DNA from 4 places in the Streptomyces sp. CC0208 genome. Region 1 is predicted to be linked to each of the others. Evidence: riboswitches for the same ligand, from Rfam matches in the RefSeq annotation. Region 1 holds a riboswitch; each other region holds the start of a gene.
The links. Region 1 has a riboswitch for S-adenosylmethionine ahead of D1369_RS04650 (amino acid ABC transporter permease). Riboswitches for the same ligand answer to the same signal wherever they lie in the genome.
Positions count from the first base shown of each region.

Region 2: linked by a shared signal. The riboswitch ahead of D1369_RS29845 (aminotransferase class V-fold PLP-dependent enzyme) and the one ahead of D1369_RS04650 (amino acid ABC transporter permease) in region 1 are both predicted to bind S-adenosylmethionine.
Region 3: linked by a shared signal. The riboswitch ahead of D1369_RS44695 (putative leader peptide) and the one ahead of D1369_RS04650 (amino acid ABC transporter permease) in region 1 are both predicted to bind S-adenosylmethionine.
Region 4: linked by a shared signal. The riboswitch ahead of thrC (threonine synthase) and the one ahead of D1369_RS04650 (amino acid ABC transporter permease) in region 1 are both predicted to bind S-adenosylmethionine.

Region 1 is NZ_CP031969.1:1,001,781-1,006,022, forward strand. Features, by position in the region: gene D1369_RS04640 (ABC transporter substrate-binding protein) at 1-322, opposite strand, end outside; gene D1369_RS04645 (amino acid ABC transporter ATP-binding protein) at 374-1,153, opposite strand; gene D1369_RS04650 (amino acid ABC transporter permease) at 1,150-2,133, opposite strand; SAM riboswitch class IV at 2,469-2,578, opposite strand; gene D1369_RS04655 (glutathione S-transferase C-terminal domain-containing protein) at 2,644-3,510, opposite strand; gene D1369_RS44715 (putative leader peptide) at 3,611-3,733, opposite strand; gene D1369_RS04660 (IlvD/Edd family dehydratase) at 3,849-4,242, opposite strand, start outside.
Region 2 is NZ_CP031969.1:6,492,526-6,496,767, forward strand. Features, by position in the region: gene D1369_RS29835 (cytochrome bc complex cytochrome b subunit) at 1-105, shown strand, start outside; gene trpD (anthranilate phosphoribosyltransferase) at 275-1,339, shown strand; SAM riboswitch class IV at 1,418-1,534, shown strand; gene D1369_RS29845 (aminotransferase class V-fold PLP-dependent enzyme) at 1,666-3,027, shown strand; gene D1369_RS44600 (serine/threonine-protein kinase) at 3,096-4,242, shown strand, end outside.
Region 3 is NZ_CP031969.1:206,392-210,633, forward strand. Features, by position in the region: gene D1369_RS00965 (TauD/TfdA family dioxygenase) at 1-226, opposite strand, end outside; gene D1369_RS43390 (hypothetical protein) at 960-1,103, opposite strand; gene D1369_RS00980 (DUF1684 domain-containing protein) at 1,239-2,063, shown strand; SAM riboswitch class IV at 2,162-2,275, shown strand; gene D1369_RS44695 (putative leader peptide) at 2,310-2,426, shown strand; gene D1369_RS00985 (ABC transporter substrate-binding protein) at 2,630-4,242, shown strand, end outside.
Region 4 is NZ_CP031969.1:4,891,636-4,895,877, forward strand. Features, by position in the region: gene D1369_RS22500 (trehalose-6-phosphate synthase) at 1-1,216, opposite strand, end outside; gene D1369_RS22505 (glucosyl-3-phosphoglycerate synthase) at 1,277-2,221, opposite strand; SAM riboswitch class I at 2,370-2,528, shown strand; gene thrC (threonine synthase) at 2,546-3,826, shown strand; gene D1369_RS22515 (MoaD/ThiS family protein) at 3,823-4,098, shown strand.

The DNA of each region.
Region 1 (4,242 bases):
GCGTCTTCTGGTCGCTGCCCACGAAGCCCAGCGGCGGGGAACCGGAGGGCAGAGTGCCGGAGCCGATGACCAGCTTGCCGCTCTTCTTGACGGCGTCGGGCAGTTCGGCACTGATGGACTTCACCTCGGCGACCTTGAGGGCGGTCTCCTTGGCGGCGCCGTTGGAGAGCCGCCCCACGGTGACCGTGCCGGCGCTGTCGGTCGTCCTGGTGGCGGCGTCGCTGTCACCACCGCAGGCGGCGAGCCCGCCGGCGAGGGCGGTGACGGTGGCCGCCGCGGTGATGCCGCGTATCAGGCTGCGTCGGGAGGGGTGAATGGGCATGGCTGTCCTTAGGAGTTGGGAGAAAAGGGTGCGGAGTTGAAGGAAAGGGGTTCAGAGGACCTTGCTCAGGAAGTCCCGGGTCCGCTCGTGCCGCGGCCGGTCGAGGACCTCGGAGGGCGGGCCCTGCTCGACGACGCGGCCGCCGTCGATGAAGACGACCCGGTCGGCGATCTCGCGGGCGAAGCCGATCTCGTGGGTGACGATGACCAGGGTGGTGCCGCTGGTCGCCAGGTCCTTGATGACGGCCAGGACCTCGCCGACGAGCTCCGGGTCGAGGGCGGAGGTCGGCTCGTCGAAGAGGATGACACCGGGCCTTAGGGCGAGCGCGCGGGCGATGGCCACGCGCTGCTGCTGGCCGCCCGACAGCTGCCGTGGATAGGCACCCGTCCGGTCGCCCAGACCGACCCTGCCGAGGAGTTCGCGGGCCAGCTCCCGGGCGTCCGCCTTGCCGAGCTTCCCGGTCGCCACCGGGGCGGCGGCCACGTTGTCGAGGACGGTCAGGTGCGGGAAGAGGTTGAAGTTCTGGAAGACGAACCCGATGCGGCTGCGCTGGGTCAGGATGGCGCGCTCGCTGAGCTCCTTGAGCCGCTCGCCCTGCCGACGGACGCCGATGAGTTCGTCGTTGACGCTGACGTAGCCGATCTCCGGCTTCTCCAGGTGGTTGATGACCCGCAGCAGGGTGGACTTCCCGGAGCCGGACGGGCCGAGGATCACCGTGACCTCGCCGGGCCGCACGGTCAGGTCGACCCCGTCCAGGACCCGGTGGGCGCCGTACCACTTGTGCACGCCGTGCACTTCGAGCGCGACGGGGGTGATGTCGGTGACGGTCATATCGCGGTCTCCCTGCGGACACGCGCCCTGAGGTCGGTGAGACCGGCGCGCAGTTTCTGGAGCGGGGTCGGCGGCAGGGAGCGGGTGGCGCCCCGGGCGTAGTGTCGCTCGACGTAGAACTGGACGACGGACACGGCGCTGGTGAGGATCAGGTACCAGACGGTGGCGACCAGAAGCAGCGGCACGATGTCGCCGGGGTAGGTGGAGCCCATGGACTGCACGGTGCCGAACAGGTCGAGCAGGGAGACGTAGAAGACCAGCGAGGTGCTCTTGATGAGGCCGATCAGCTGGTTGACGTAGTTCGGGGTGATGGAGCGCAGCGCCTGCGGGAAGACGATCTTCCGGAACTGGTAGCCCTTGGGCAGACCGAGTGCCGAGGCCGCCTCGTGCTGGCCCTGGTCGACGGAGAGGATGCCGCCGCGGACGACCTCGGCCGCGTAGGCGGCCTCGTTGAGGCTGAGTCCGACGACGGCGATGACCATGTCGGTGGCGAGCCGGGACTCGTCGAAGGAGAAGAAGGCAGGACCGAAGGGGACACCGACACTCAAAGTCTTGTACAGGGCGCTGAAGTTGTAGAGGAACAGCAGGAGCACGATCAGGGGAACGGAGCGCAGGGCCCACACGTAGGTCCAGCTCACCGCCCGCAGCACCGGGCTCTTCGAGAGCCGGGCCAGAGCGAGCAGAATGCCGCCGAGGAGGCCAAGCACCGCGCTGTAGGCGGCGACTTCAAGGGTGATCACAAGCCCGTCGAGGACGGTCGGCCGCAGGAACCAGTAACCGAACCGGTCCCACTGGTAGAACGGGTTGGTCACCAGGCCGTGGACGAACTGGGCCGCCAGGACCAGGACGACGGTGGTGGCGATCCAGCGGCCCGGTCGCCTCAGTGGGAGAACTCGCTGTGCGGCGAGGGGTTTTGACGGGGTGTCGGCCTGAGGCGGTGCCTCGGTGACGGACACGGCGGCGCCTGGGGGTTCACTCATGAGGGGCTCCGGCTCAGTCGGGATTCCCCTGGGACACGGCGAACACGGCGTACCTACGGCGGTAGGACGCGACGCACGGGCACCGGGGGCTGGGCGGACGACAGCACACCGCGGGTGCGGTGTTCGTCAGGAACGCGGGGGCTGGGGAGGTACGTCAGCCCCGACAGCGGGCACGGCCCGGTGCGGTACACAGTGCGCTGCTGACCCGGAGCAGATCGACGCTCCGGTCGGCCACGAGCACGTTCGTGTACGGCTGTACGCAGCCCTGGGAGCGGCGCGTGGCCGTCCTGGAAACTGCGTACATGTCCGTCACCGTGCTCTTTCGGCCCCTTGGGCCCTCGCGCTTACCGAAACGTCATCCGGTCCGGTCGTCACCTGGGGCACCCCACCGCCGAGCGAGGGTTGCCGGTCAGCAAGCCAGGGCTTGTCGCTGACACTCATGACCGATCTGGGTCGTAGTTAAGTCAAACGCCTGAACCAATGTCAATCCTGGTCCGACAGATGGAACGGTCAGGACGTACGGGGGGTGTGCGAGGCCCAGTCCAGAATCTGCACGGCGGCGCCTGCGGCCTCCAGGCCCCGGCAGTGGGCGTGGTGCCGGCGGGCGATGCCGTCGAGGTCGAGGTGGGTGCCGAAGGCCGGGTGGGCGGTCAGGCGGCGGGCGTAGGCCCACAGGGTGGGGTGGTCCGCGATGCGCTGCACCGCGGACGCGTCGAGGTGGTCGCGGTGCACGGTGTCGAGTTGCACCAGCGCGACCCACAACTCGATGTCGGCGGCGGTGAGGTGATCCCTGATCAGACAGTCGCGACCCACCAGCCAGCGCTCCAGTGAGCCCAGGGTGTCCAGCAGTCGCTCGAGGGCGGCGGTCCGGTCCACGTCGTCGCCGCCCGCCGACCCGGCCTGCTGGGCGGCCTGCGCGATGCCCCGGCCCATCCGCTCGACGGCCTCGGTCTCCGACTCCGCTCCGCACGGGTACAGCGCCGGACGGCCGCCGCCGAAGTGCCGGGCGAGGTCGCGGGTGATGTCGGCGGCGTGGGTGCTGACGATCCGCCCCGACCAGTCGTCACTGAGCACCGGCGCGACGGCCGCGCCGGAGTACCGGTGCGCGCTGGCCTCGTACAGCGGGCGCAGCGCGGAATGCCCGCCGTCCGGACAGTCGGGGACCGGGTCCAGGAAGGTCACGGGACAGATGTCGTCGAGGCCGAGCAGACTGTGCGCGACGGCGATGCGCAGACCGTCCGCACAGGCGGCGGTCAGGTGGAGCCGGTAGCGGCGCGGCACGGCGTAGTGCCCGCTGCGCGCGTCCCGTCCGATGCGGCCCCGGAACGCGGGGGCGGGGTGGGTGGCGGGGACATGGGACAGCGATGTGACGGACATGGATCTCCCCGGGGTGTCGGTGCGCAGACGTACGCGCGGCGGAAGCGTCGTCGGGCCGGAAGCGAGGGGCAGGACAGGGAGGGGGCGGCCGTGGCCGGGCTCAGCCCAGGGGCCTGATCGCGCTGCAGACCCGCTGCAGATCGATGTGCCGACGGGAGGTCAGAAGAGGCGTGGGCCGCGGTGTGCGGCTCTCTCGGCCCACGGCCGGTTCCACGCTGCTCATGTTTCCCTACCCGTTCACTAGGATTCCCAACTGGAGTGTCGATCGCGTCCGGACGCACGTCAAGAGGGCGTCCACGGGATGGGCAGGGACAGGGCGAAGACTCCGCCGCACCGGGTCAGTGCGACTCGCGGCTGACCTCCGAGCCGCTGGAACCGACGAGGAAGTCCAGATCCGCGCCCTTGTCGGCCTGTTGGACGTGGTCCACGTACAGCCGCTCCCAGCCCCGCCTCGGGTTGGCGAAGCCCTCGACGGTGGCCGCGTTGGGGGTGCGGGCGGCGAGCTCGTCGGCGGGCACCTCCAGGTCGATGCGGCGGGCCCCGACGTCGAGGCTGATGACATCACCGGTCCGGACGAGGGCGAGCGGGCCCCCCGCCGCGGCCTCCGGTGCCACGTGCAGGACGACCGTGCCGTACGCGGTGCCGCTCATCCGGCCGTCGCAGACGCGGACCATGTCCCGCACGCCCTGCTCCAGCAGCTTGGTGGGCAGCGGCATGTTGGCGACCTCGGGC
Region 2 (4,242 bases), 5.5 Mb from region 1:
CTGCGCGCCAAGCTGAGCGAGGCGTACTACGGCGAGGAGTCCCAGATCCCCAAGCCGACCGTCGAGGAGTACAAGGAGATCACGAGCGGCCACGGCCACCACTGATCGCTGCTTGTCGCTGCGCTCGCCACGCGCGGTAGTAAGGGCCCGTCCGACACAGCGGACGGGCCCTTTGCCGTCCGGGGTCCCGTCCGAACGCCGGACGGGACCCTGCGTCGTGCGCTGGGCTGGATAGGGTGTGGGCACACTTTTCTACGACATCTGGAGCGGCCCCATGAGCGCTGTGACCCCCGCTGGAGGCAACACCGCGGCGGGCCGTTCCTGGCCCGAGGTACTGAACGCCCTGCTGTACGGCCGTGACCAGAGCGCCGACGCCACGGCGTGGGCCATGGACCGGATCATGCAGGGCGAGGCGACCGACGCGCAGATCGCCGGCTTCGTGGTCGCCCTCAGGGCCAAGGGCGAGACGGTCGAGGAGATCAACGGGCTCGTCCGGGCGATGTACGAGCACGCCAACGTGATCGAGGTCCCCGGGCGCACGGTCGACGTCGTCGGCACCGGAGGCGACGGCGCCAAGACCGTCAACATCTCCACGATGTCGGCGATCGTCGTGGCCGGCTCCGGCGCCACGGTCGTCAAGCACGGCAACCGGGCCGCCTCCTCCGCGTCCGGTGCCTCGGACGTCCTGGAGAAGCTCGGCGTCAACCTGGAGCTCACCCCGGGGCGGGTGGCCGAGGTGGCCGAGGAGGCCGGGATCACGTTCTGCTTCGCGGTCAAGTTCCACCCGGCGCTGCGTCACGCGGGCGCCGCCCGCGGGCAGTTGGGTATCCGCACGGTGTTCAACATCCTCGGCCCGCTGACCAACCCCGCCCGGGTGCGGTCCCAGGCGGTCGGGGTCGCCGATCCGCGCATGGCGCCGGTCGTCGCCGGCGTCTTCGCCGAACGTGGCAACTCCGCCCTCGTCTTCCGCGGTGACGACGGCCTCGACGAGCTGACGACCACATCGACCTCCCGCGTCTGGATCGTCCGCGAGGGCAAGGTCACCGAGGAGAGCTTCGACCCCCGGGACGTCGGCATCGACCTGGTGCCCGTGGAGGCCCTGCGGGGCGGTGACCCGGCATACAACGCGGAGGTCGCCAGGAAGCTCCTGGACGGCGAGACGGGCCCGGTCCGGGACGCCGTACTCCTGAACTCGGCGGCCGCGCTGGTGGCCCTGGACCCGGGGACCGGGACCCTGGCCGAGCAACTGCGGGCCGGGATGGACAAGGCCGCCGCGTCGATCGACTCGGGGGCGGCGAAGCGGACGCTGGAGCGATGGGTGGCCGCGAGCAACGCGTAACGGCCACCCCAGGGTGTCGTCCCGCGATCCGGACACGGGTTGCGGGACGGCGATCACCTCACGTACGTTCTTTGACCAGGTCATGAGTGACAGTCATGAGGCCCCGGCCGACTGTCCGGCAACCCTCCGTCCGTGGCGGGGTGCCCCGGGTGAAGACCAGGCCGTAGGCAGCGAGGTCTGCGGCAAGCGCGGATCCCTCACGAACCCAGGGATCCTGGTCATTCGAGGGAGTCTCCCGTGAGCAAGCGAATGCGATAGGGCCGCCGAGCCCCGCCTCCGCGCACCCGTCTCACCTTTCTTTCCACGACTTTTCACGGGAGTCCCCCATGTCTGTCTCCACCGCTGCCGCCGCCCAGACCATTTGTGCCCAGCTGCCCGTTCTGGGCCGGGATGTCACCGTCCCGCTCGTCACCGGCGGCGAAGTCACCTACGCGGCGCTCGACTACGCGGCCAGCGCACCGGCCCTCCAGCGGGTCTGGGACGACGTGGCGGCGTACGCTCCCTACTACGGCAGCGTGCACCGCGGGGCCGGCTACCTCTCCCAGCTGTCGACCGACCTGTTCGAGAACGCCCGCAGGACCGTCACCGAGTTCCTCGACTGCCGCGACGACGACCAGCTGATCTTCACCCGGTCGACCACCGACTCGCTCAACCTCCTTGCCGCCGCGCTCCCCGCCGACTGCCAGGTCTTCGTCTTCGAGACCGAGCACCACGCGAGCCTGCTGCCCTGGCAGGACGCCCGGGTCAGCTACCTCGACGCCCCGCGCACCCCGCGGCAGGCCGTCGAGACCCTGGAGAAGGCCCTCGCCGACCGGGACCCCCACGGCCCGGCCCTGGCGTGCGTCACCGGCGCCTCCAACGTCACCGGTGAGCTGTGGCCGGTACGGGAGCTCGCGGCGGCCGCTCACGCCCACGGTGCCCGCATCGTGCTCGACGCGGCCCAGCTCGCCCCGCACCACCCGGTGAGCGTCCGCGACCTCGACGTCGACTGGGTCGCCTTCTCCGGCCACAAGCTCTACGCCCCCTTCGGCTCCGGCGTCCTGGCCGGCCGCGCCGACTGGCTGCGGGCCGCCGACCCCTACCTCGCGGGCGGCGGCGCCAGCCGCAAGGTCACCCGGCGCGAGGACGGGGGAGTGGACGTGGAGTGGCACGAGAGCGCCGCCCGCCACGAGGCCGGCTCTCCGAACGTCATCGGTGCCTACTCCATCGCCTCCGCCTGCAAGGCGCTGACCGAGGCCGGCTTCGACAGCCTGGTCGCGCGCGAGCAGCACCTGATCGAGAAGGTCCGCGAAGGGCTGGCCGAGGTCCCCGAGGTCCGCGTCCTGTCCCTGTTCGGCGACGACGCCCCCCGCGTCGGCGTGATCTCCTTCGTCGTCGACGGCTGGAACAGCTCCCACTTCGCCGCCGCCCTCTCCGCCGAGTACGGCATCGGCGTCCGCGACGGCCTCTTCTGCGCCCACCCCCTCGTCCGCACCCTCCTGGGCAGCGACCCGCAGTCCCAGGGCGAGTGCGGTGCCCCCGAGGCCGCGCCGGGCGAGAAGTCCCTCAACGCGATCCGGGTGAGCTTCGGCGCGGGCACGCCGGACGAGCACGTGGAGCGGTTTGTGAAGGCCGTGAAGGAACTGGTCGCGGACGGTGCGAAGTGGACGTACCGCACCGAGGACGGCCGCTGCGTCCCGGCCGTCTGACGTACTGACGTCCGGCGCGCGTATACGCTCCCCCTCAGCAGCCGTACGGAATGCAGGGGGAGCACGGGGTGCAGGAGCTGCGCGAGACGGACCCGCGGACCATCGGGCCCTACCAGGTCCTGGGCAGACTCGGGTCCGGCGGCATGGGCGAGGTGTATCTCGCCGAGGCGCGCGGCGGACTGCGGCTGGCGGTGAAGGTCGTACGGGCCGAGCACGCCGAGGACCGCACCTTCCGCGCCCGGTTCCGGCACGAGGTGCGGGCCGCGCAGACCGTCGGCGGGGCGGGCACGTACACCGCGCGGGTCGTGGACGCGGACACCGAGGCCGCGCGGCCGTGGATGGCGACCGAGTTCGTGCAGGGCCCCAACCTGAGGGACGCGGTGCTCGACCGGGGACCGCTGCCCGCGGACACGGTACGGCTGCTGGCGGCCGCGCTCGCCGAGGCGCTCGCCGCGATCCACGCCAAGGGGCTGGTGCACCGGGACCTCAAGCCCTCCAACATCCTGCTCGCGCCGGACGGCCCCCGGGTCATCGACTTCGGGATCGTCCGGGCCCTGGAGGGCACCGCCCTGACCCGGACCGGCGTGGTCGTCGGGTCGGTCGGCTATCTCTCGCCCGAGCAGATCCGCAACGGCGCCCAGGTGGTGCCGGCCAGTGACGTCTTCTCCCTGGGCGCGGTCCTCGCCTACGCCTCCGGTGGCAGGGAACCCTTCGGCGAGGGCCAGGACTCGGTCGTCCTGCTGCGGATCCTGACCGGCGACGTCGACCTGTCCGCCGTACCCAAGGAACAGCTGCCGCTGGTGGAGGCCTGTCTGCGGGACGACCCCGCCGCGCGGCCGACGCCCGCCGAGCTGGTCGCGGCCGCGGGGCACAGCGAGGCGTCGCTGCGTGAGGGCCTGCGGCCGGGGTGGTACTCCTCCGGTGCCGAGAAGGAGCCCGAGACCGTTCACAGCGGCGCTCGTTGGGTTCCCGGGCACGACTCGGGGGAGCGCGGGAGCCGGGTCGAGTACGTGGCGCCCATGACCGTCACGGACGTCCCCGCGGCCACCCTGGTGCCACCCGCCACCGCACCGCCGTCCCGGCGCCGACTGCTGCGGGCCGTGGCGGGGGGCGCGGGGGTTGTGGCGGCCGGAGGCGTGGGCGGCTGGCTGTGGCTGCGCGACGCGCCGGACGGATCAGTGAAGACGGGGGCCGGGTCCCCGGCGGGCACACCCG
Region 3 (4,242 bases), 800 kb from region 1:
CGGTGGCCGGCACGTTGGGGTGGGCGGTGGTCAGTTCCCCGAACCACCGGGCCACGCGCTCCTGGCCGGCGTTGTCGAGGTCGACGTGGTCAAAGACGATCGCCTTGTGCGTGTTGAGGGCGTCACGGAGCGCCGTGACCGTCGAGAGATCGGGGGTCGCCGTGAGGTCGACGCCCTCGACGACCGCGCCGATACGGCCGGTGAGCTTACGGATGGACGGAGGCATGAGGGGTCACTCCCGGACGGGTGGGCGCACATCAAGGGGCGCGCGGAAGGCCGGTTGAGCAGGCCGGAGAGACAGAACGTGTGGTCGCGGGACCGCTGCAGCCGCGTTCTCAGCGACCGCCTCGGCGTGCGCGGACAGGCTCCCGGCTCGTACAAGTACGAGTACGAGTACGAGAAGGAGGTGAGACGGGAGCCCTCAGGAGGTGGACGCGACGATCCCTCGGGGAGCATCGCAGCGCGGGCGGCTTCGCACCGCCGCTGCCCCGGCGCGCGCGATGGGCGCACACCGACTGCTGCCGGGGAGTACTTGCGAGGTCAGCGACAACAAAACGCGCTGGAGACGTGCGCCAGATCGATGTGGCGCCGCCGAGTGAGGTCCACGCGCGGGGTCATGGAACGGGAGTTCAGCAGAGGTCCACCACGTTGGTCAATAACTTCCCGGACAGGTCTTGCATTGCGGACACAGAGAACTTCTTGTGTCGCCGCCCCTGAGGGGTTGCCCGGCCCCGCACAAGTCCTGGCCCGGAACCGGTACGGATGGCGCGAGCACGCGCTGGTGGCCGCACCGAACCGCACCCCGGTCGGCGATGCGCTGCCGGACCCGGTCGCTCACCTGTCCTCGGGGCCGGACGCCTACGGCGCGCTCATCCGGTTCGCCGGCGCCCGGCGACCCGGCCTCCCCCGGCCCTGGCGTCGTCCCGGAGCGATCGACGGCTTAAACGTCACGCCGTACCTCATCCCCCGACGGTCTCGACGGTCTCGACGGTCTCGACGACATCGTCGATCTGCTCGTCCCGGAACTGCAGGAGCGCGGCATCTACCGCACCGAGTACACCGGCACCACCCCGCGCGGGACCGGCGGCAGGCGGGCTGATCACCTCACATGACTGACATGAAGCTGTCACACGCGGGCCGGAATGCACCTCACCTCAGCGCCGGTTCTCACTGTCATGACTCTGGCCGACTGATCAATGCCCCCTCAAGGCCGTACTTCCCTAGCAGAAGGAGCAATCATGACCACCGAAGCGACGGCATCGGACCTCCACGCCTTCACCGAGCACTGGCTGGAGTGGTACCACGCCCAGGAGGCCCGGCTCGCCGCCCCGCACGGATTCCTGGCGATCACCGGCCTGCACTGGCTCGACGACCGGCCGCAGCGCTTCCCGGACGCGCCCGGCGAGTGGCGCACCGGACCCGACGGAGTCGTCGTCGACCTCGACGACGGCGAGGAACTGGTCGTCGACGGAACGCCGGTGCGCGGTGAACACCGCTTCGGCGTGCTTCCCGAGCGTGGCGGCGTCGACGCCGTCTGGGGAGACGCGGTCATCGAGGTCGCCAAGCGCGGCGGCAACGACATCCTGCGCCCCCGGCACCCGGACGCACCGCTGCGCACGGCCTTCACCGGAACGCCCGCCTACGCCCCCGACCCGCGCTGGGCGGTGACGGGCCGTTACATCCCCTTCGACACGCCACGGCCGACCACCGTGGGCGCGGCCGTGGAAGGCCTTGAGCATGTGTACGACGCTCCCGGCAGGATCGAGTTCGAGCTGGACGGCCGTCAGCTGTCCCTGACCGCGTTCCCCGGCCCTGGTGCGGGCCGGCTGATGGTGCTGTTCACCGACGAGACCTCCGGGGTCACCACCTACGCCGCCAACCGGACCCTCGCCCTGGAGCCGCCCGCCGCCGACGGTACGGTCGCCCTGGACTTCAACCGCGCCGCGAACCTGCCGTGCGCCTACACGGACCTGGCCACCTGCCCGCTGCCCCCGGCCGAGAACCGGTTGCCGGTGGCGATCGAGGCCGGTCAGAAGATCCCCCGCGAGCGCGGCGGCTCCTGAACGTGCCTGAGCCCGACAAAGTGCCGGTCCAACTGCCCCCGCAGGGCGTCACTTTCCGGCATTGACGTACGACAAGTACCCTCCGTACGATCACGAACGGCATTGAGTGTCAGCGTCAAGCCCTGGCTCGCTGACCGGCAACCCTCCCCCGCGGTGGGGTGCTCCAGGTGAAAGCCCGGCGGGATCACCGACGATCTCCGCAAGCGCGTGGCCCCGTGGCCGGGGCCGGAAATGTGGAGGACCGACATGCCGCACGGTGGTGACCCGAGCGCCCGCCTCGCCGGCGCCACCGTGTTCTCCCGGCTCTCGCGTCGGCGCCACATCGACCTCAAGCGCTCGACCAGCTGTCTCTGTCAGGCCTGACGGGCCCTTTCGCCGCCGGTCGCAGTCCGGCACGCGCCGGTCGTCACCGCACCCGCCTGCGGCTGACCCTCGCTCCCCCCTGATCCCTGTCTCCACAGCGCTTCCCCGCCACCGGTCCGATGCCGGCCGGGGCCGCACACCCCTGCACGGACGTGCCTTGTACGGCGCCTCCATGCCTGGTGACACGAGTAGGAGAACCCTCCGTGAACGCACTTCCGGCTCTCAGAGCCCCCCGCTGGGCGCCCCTCGCCGCCCTGCTGACCACCAGTGTTCTGCTGACCGCCTGCGGTTCGGGCAACGACTCCAGCAGCGGAAGCAACCGGCCCAAGTCCGGTGGCACCCTGACCTTCGCGGTGGGTTCCGACGCCGGCTGTGTGGATCCACAGCAGGTCGGCAGCAACGAGAGCATCTACTCGGTGCGCCAGACCGTGGACTCCCTGACCGACCAGGACCCCAGGACCGGCAAGATCGTGCCGTGGCTCGCCAAGAGCTGGGACATCAACGCCGACGCCACGGAGTTCACCTTCCATCTACGCTCGGGCGTCACCTTCAGCGACGGCTCCCAGCTGACCGCGCAGGTGGTCAAGGACAACTTCGACGCGGTGCCGAAGCTCGGCGCCCTCGGGGTCCTCGCCCAGGGCTATCTCAGCGGCGTCAAGGGCACCACCGTGGTGGACCCGCTCACCGTCAAGGTGACCTTCGGAAGGCCCAACGCGCAGTTCCTCCAGGCGACTTCGACCCACTCGCTGGGCATCGAGTCGTCCGCGAGCGTGAAGAAGACCCCGCAGCAGAAGTGCAGTGACGGTGTGATCGGGTCGGGGCCGTTCGTGCTCAAGCAGTACGTCCAGAACCAGTCGATCACACTGGCCAAGCGCACCGGCTACGACTGGGGCTCCTCGCTGTGGTCCAAGAAGGGAGAGGCCTACCTGGACAAGCTGGTCTTCAAAGTCGTTCCCGAGGCAGGGGTGCGGGCCGGCAGCCTCCAGTCCGGGCAGGTGGACGCGATCAGCAGCGTCGGCAGGGCCAACGAGGTGGCGCTCGGGGGCGGTCAGGTCACCCTGTTGAGCCGGGCCAACCCCGGTGTGGTCTTCGGACTCGGCGTCAACAACGCGCGGCCGTTGCTGAAGGACGTGAAGGTGCGTCAAGCGATCCTGGCGGCCATCGACCGCAAGCAGATCGCCGACACCGTGTTCCCGACCGGCACCCAGCCGGCGACCAGCGTCCTGGCGCACACCACGCCCGACTACACCGACCTCTCCTCGGACCTCGCCCTCGACGCGGCCAAGGCGAAGTCCCTGCTGGAAGCGGCCGGTTGGAAAGCCGGCAGTGACGGCATACGCGCCAAGGGCGGCAAGAAGCTGCGCCTGACCATCAGCTGGTTCCCCAACGCCGCCACCAACCAGCCTGCCTTGGAGCTGGTCCAGCAGCAGCTGAAGGCCGTCGGGATCGACGTGGTGCTCAAGCAGGGTCAGGTCAGCCAGTTCGCCACCACGCTCCAGGGCGGTGACTTCGACCTGGTGTGGAGCAACGTGACCCGCTCCGACCCGGACATCCTGCGTACGTCCTTCTCGACCCAGCTGGCCAACTTCTACCGCCTGCCCGCCACTTCCCTGGACACGGAGCTGTCCGGCCAGGCCGCGACCACGGACACCGCCAAGCGCGAGCAGCTGGTGGAGAAGGCGCAGAGGCTGATCGTGCGGAACGCCTACAACGTGCCGGTGGTGGAACTCCAGACCCAGCTGGCCGTGGCGAAGAAGGTGCACAACCTCGACTTCGACTCGGGCAGCCGCATCCAGTTGCACGACACCTGGATCGG
Region 4 (4,242 bases), 3.9 Mb from region 1:
CGTCACCCAGCTCCTCGTACGCCCCGGCCTCCCGCGACAGCACCAGCGCGCACCCCACGTCGGAGACCACCGGCACCTCCTTCGCGACCAGGTTCATGCCGTCCCGGATGGGGTTGACCAGCGCCACGTCCGCCAGCCGGTACGCGGCGAGGGAGCGCGCGAAGTCGTCCTTCAGATTCAGCAGGACCGGGGTCCAGCCAGGTGTGCCGAACGTGTCGTTGATCTCCTCGGCCACCCGCCGCACCTCGGCCGTGTAGTCCCGGTACACCGCCAGGTCCTGCCGCGACGGATACGCGAACGCCACGTGCACGACCCGCTCCCGCCACTCCGGCCGCGACTCCAGCAGCCGCCGGTAGGCGAGCAGCCCGCGCACGATGTTCTTGGACAGCTCGGTCCGGTCCACCCGCACGATCGTCTTCCGGCCCGCGCCGATCTCCTCGCGCAGGGCGACGATCCGCTCCTCGACGTCGGCCTCGTGGGAGCGGGCGCGCAGGAAGTCCGCGTCCGCGCCAAGACCGTGCACCCCGATCCGGGTCTCGCCGAGCCCGTCCGCGAGCTCCGTGGAGCAGGCCGTGAAGGCGTCCGCCCAGCGCCGGGTGAGGAAGCCGAGCCGGTCGGCGCCCAGCATGCCCCGCAGGACCTGGCCCGCGATGTCGTCCGGCAGCATCCGGAAGTAGTCCACCGGCGCCCACGGCGTGTGCGAGAAGTGGGCGATGCGCAGGTCGGGGCGGAGCTCGCGGAGCATCCCCGGCACCAGGCACAGGTGGTAGTCCTGCACCAGGACCGCCGCCCCCTCGGCCGCCTCCTCCGCGAGCGCCTCGGCGAAGGCGCGGTTGTACGTCTCGTACGACGCCCACTGCCGCCGGAACTCCGCGTCGAAGGCCGGCTCCAGCGGGGTCTGGTACAGCAGGTGGTGGACGAACCACAACACCGAGTTCGCGATGCCGTTGTAGGCGTCGGCGTGCACGTCGGCCGGGATGTCGAGCATGCGGACCCCCGGCTCGCCGACCCCGCGCCGGACCGCCTCGCGGTCGCCGTCGCCGAGCGCCGAGCACACCCACAGGGAGTCCGCGCCGGAGCCGATCGCCGACAGGCCCGAGACCAGCCCGCCGCCACCGCGTTTGGCATGCAGCGAGCCGTCCTCGCGCACTTCGTACGAGACCGGGCCGCGGTTGGACGCGACCAGCACCTGAGCAGCACTGTTGGTTGACGCCATACGCCTCAACCTAGCCCGGCCCCCAAACGCTCAAACGTACGGTTGCGCACTTCCGTGCGGTTACGCGACCTTCCGCTGCGCGTACTCCGCGATCTCCACCATCGGCGGCCGCTCCTCCGTGTCCACGGAGTACGTACGCGGCTCGAAGCCGTCCCGGCCCCGCTCGAACTGGGTGAGAGCGGGCCGGATCATGTGACCGCGGGCCAGCCGGAGCTGCGCGGTGCGGTAGATCGCGGCGGACATCCGGCCCAGGGCCTGCCCGTCCTGGTGACGGTGCTTGCGCACCCCGACATCGACCTGGGCGAGCGCGTTCAGCCCGACCAGGTGCAGGGCGTCGACCAGCATGCCCAGCTCGACGCCGTAGCCGACGGGGAACGGCAGCTGCTCCAGCAGCGAACGCCGGGCCGCGTACTCACCGCCCAGCGGCTGTACGAAACCGGCCAGCTGCGGCCAGTGCATGTTCAGCAGCGGGCGCGCCATGAGCTCGGTGACCCGGCCGCCCTGCCCGGCGGCGCCGCCCAGGGGACGGTCGTACATGCCCTTGACCAGGTCGACCTCGGGGTCGGTGAGCAGCGGGCCCACGATGCCGGCGACGAAGTCCGAGGAGAACTCCTTCAGGTCGGCGTCGATGAAACAGACGATGTCCCCGCTGGTGACGAGCAGGGAACGCCACAGGACCTCGCCCTTGCCGGGCACGGCCGGTATACGCGGGAGGATGTCGTCACGGTGGACGACCCGCGCGCCGGCCGCCTCGGCGACCTCGGACGTACGGTCGGTCGATCCCGAGTCGACGACGACGATCTCGTCGACGAGCGGGACCTGCTGCATGAGGTCATGACGGATCACGGCGACGATGTCACCGACCGTCTCCTCCTCGTTGAGCGCGGGCAGGACGACACTGACGGTCCGCCCCGTGCTCCGCTTCGCGGCCATGATCCGGTGGAGTGGGCGATCGCTCGCGGACCAGGAACGGGTGGCCAGCCAGCGCTCGACTTCGTTCAGCACAGTGCGCGGCTCCTCTGCGTGTGATCTGCGTGTGATCCATCTCGCCGTTCGGACGACTCTCTCAACTGTCCTGGCCTTCGGTTACAGTCTTGAACAACGCGGGTGACCATCGCATGTCCTGGGTGGCCCGCCGTTCACAACTTCATACCGCTCATCCAGAGGGGCAGAGGGATACGGCCCGATGAAGCCCCGGCAACCCTCCAGTCGGTTCTCGTAGCGATCGCTGACGATCGTCTCCGCGAGGCTCCCGACTCGGGAAGGTGCCAAATCCGTCTCACGGCGAGATGCGTCGTGAGGAAGATGAGGAGAAAGGGCCTCGCCTCCATGGCTGCGCAGACAGTTGCAAGCACCACGAACTCCGTCGATCTGGGTCCCGCCGCGGCACTGAGCTGCCGCGAATGCGGCCACCGCGTCCCGCTCGGCCCGGTCTTCGCCTGTGAGGAGTGTTTCGGCCCGCTCGAGATCGCCTACGACTTCTCGGCCTACGACACCGAGGACCTCCGCAAGCGCATCGAGGCGGGACCCGCGAACATCTGGCGCTACGCCCCGCTGCTGCCCGTCCCCGCGGACGTGGCGGACAAGCCCAACATCAACCCCGGCTGGACCCAGCTCGTCAAGGCCGACAACCTCGCCCGCGAGCTCGGCGTGACCGGCGGCCTGTACATCAAGGACGACTCCGGCAACCCGACGCACTCCTTCAAGGACCGCGTCGTCGCGCAGGCCATCGAGGCCGCGCGCGCCTTCAACTTCACCACCCTCTCCTGCTCCTCCACCGGCAACCTCGCCGGTGCGGTGGGTGCCGCGGCCGCCCGGGCCGGCTTCCGTTCCTGCGTGTTCATCCCGCACGACCTGGAGCAGGCCAAGGTCGTCATGGCCGCGGTCTACGGCGGCGAGCTGGTCGGCATCGAGGGCAACTACGACGACGTGAACCGCTTCTGCTCCGAGCTGATCGGCGACCCGGCCGGCGAGGGCTGGGGCTTCGTCAACGTCAACCTGCGGCCGTACTACGCGGAGGGGTCCAAGACCCTGGCGTACGAGATCTGCGAGCAGCTCGGCTGGCAGCTCCCCGACCAGCTGGTCGTGCCGATCGCCTCCGGTTCGCAGCTCACGAAGATCGACAAGGGTCTGCAGGAGCTGATCAAGCTCGGGCTCGTCGAGGACAGGCCGTACAAGATCTTCGGCGCGCAGGCCGAGGGGTGCTCGCCGGTGTCGGTGGCGTACAAGGCCGGGCACGACGTGGTCCGCCCCCAGAAGCCGAACACCATCGCCAAGTCGCTCGCCATCGGCAACCCGGCGGACGGCCCGTACGTGCTGGACATCGCGCGCCGTACCGGCGGTGCGGTGGAGGACGTGAACGACGAGCAGGTCGTGGACGCGATCAAGCTGCTGGCGCGGACCGAGGGCATCTTCGCGGAGACCGCGGGTGGCGTGACGGTGGGGGTGACCCGCAAGCTGATCGAGAACGGTGTCCTCGACCCGACGAAGACCACGGTGGTGCTGAACACCGGCGACGGTCTCAAGACCCTGGACGCGGTGGCCGGTACCGGGCTCACCGCCACGATTCGTCCGAACCTGGACTCTTTCCGAGAGGCTGGCCTCGCATGAGCGTCAACGTCCGCATCCCCACCATCCTGCGCACCTACACCGGCGGCAAGGCCGAGGTGCAGGCCGAGGGTGGGACCCTCGCCGAGGTCATCGCCGATCTGGAGAAGAACCACACCGGTATCGCGGCGCGTGTTCTCGACGACCAGGGCAAGCTGCGGCGGTTCGTGAACGTGTACGTGAACGACGACGATGTGCGGTTCGAGCAGGGGCTGGAGACGGCGACGCCCGACGGGGCCGGAGTCTCCATCATCCCGGCGGTTGCCGGCGGGTGACCATATGACTGGTCATTACCTTCGGTAACAGTAATTACCGAGTGTTCATCCGATTGCCCCCTCCGCGAGAGAAGCGGAGGGGGCAATTCTCTATGGTTGAGCGCGGTACAGTTGGGGAAGCTGCTGCTTCCTGCATGCCGGACG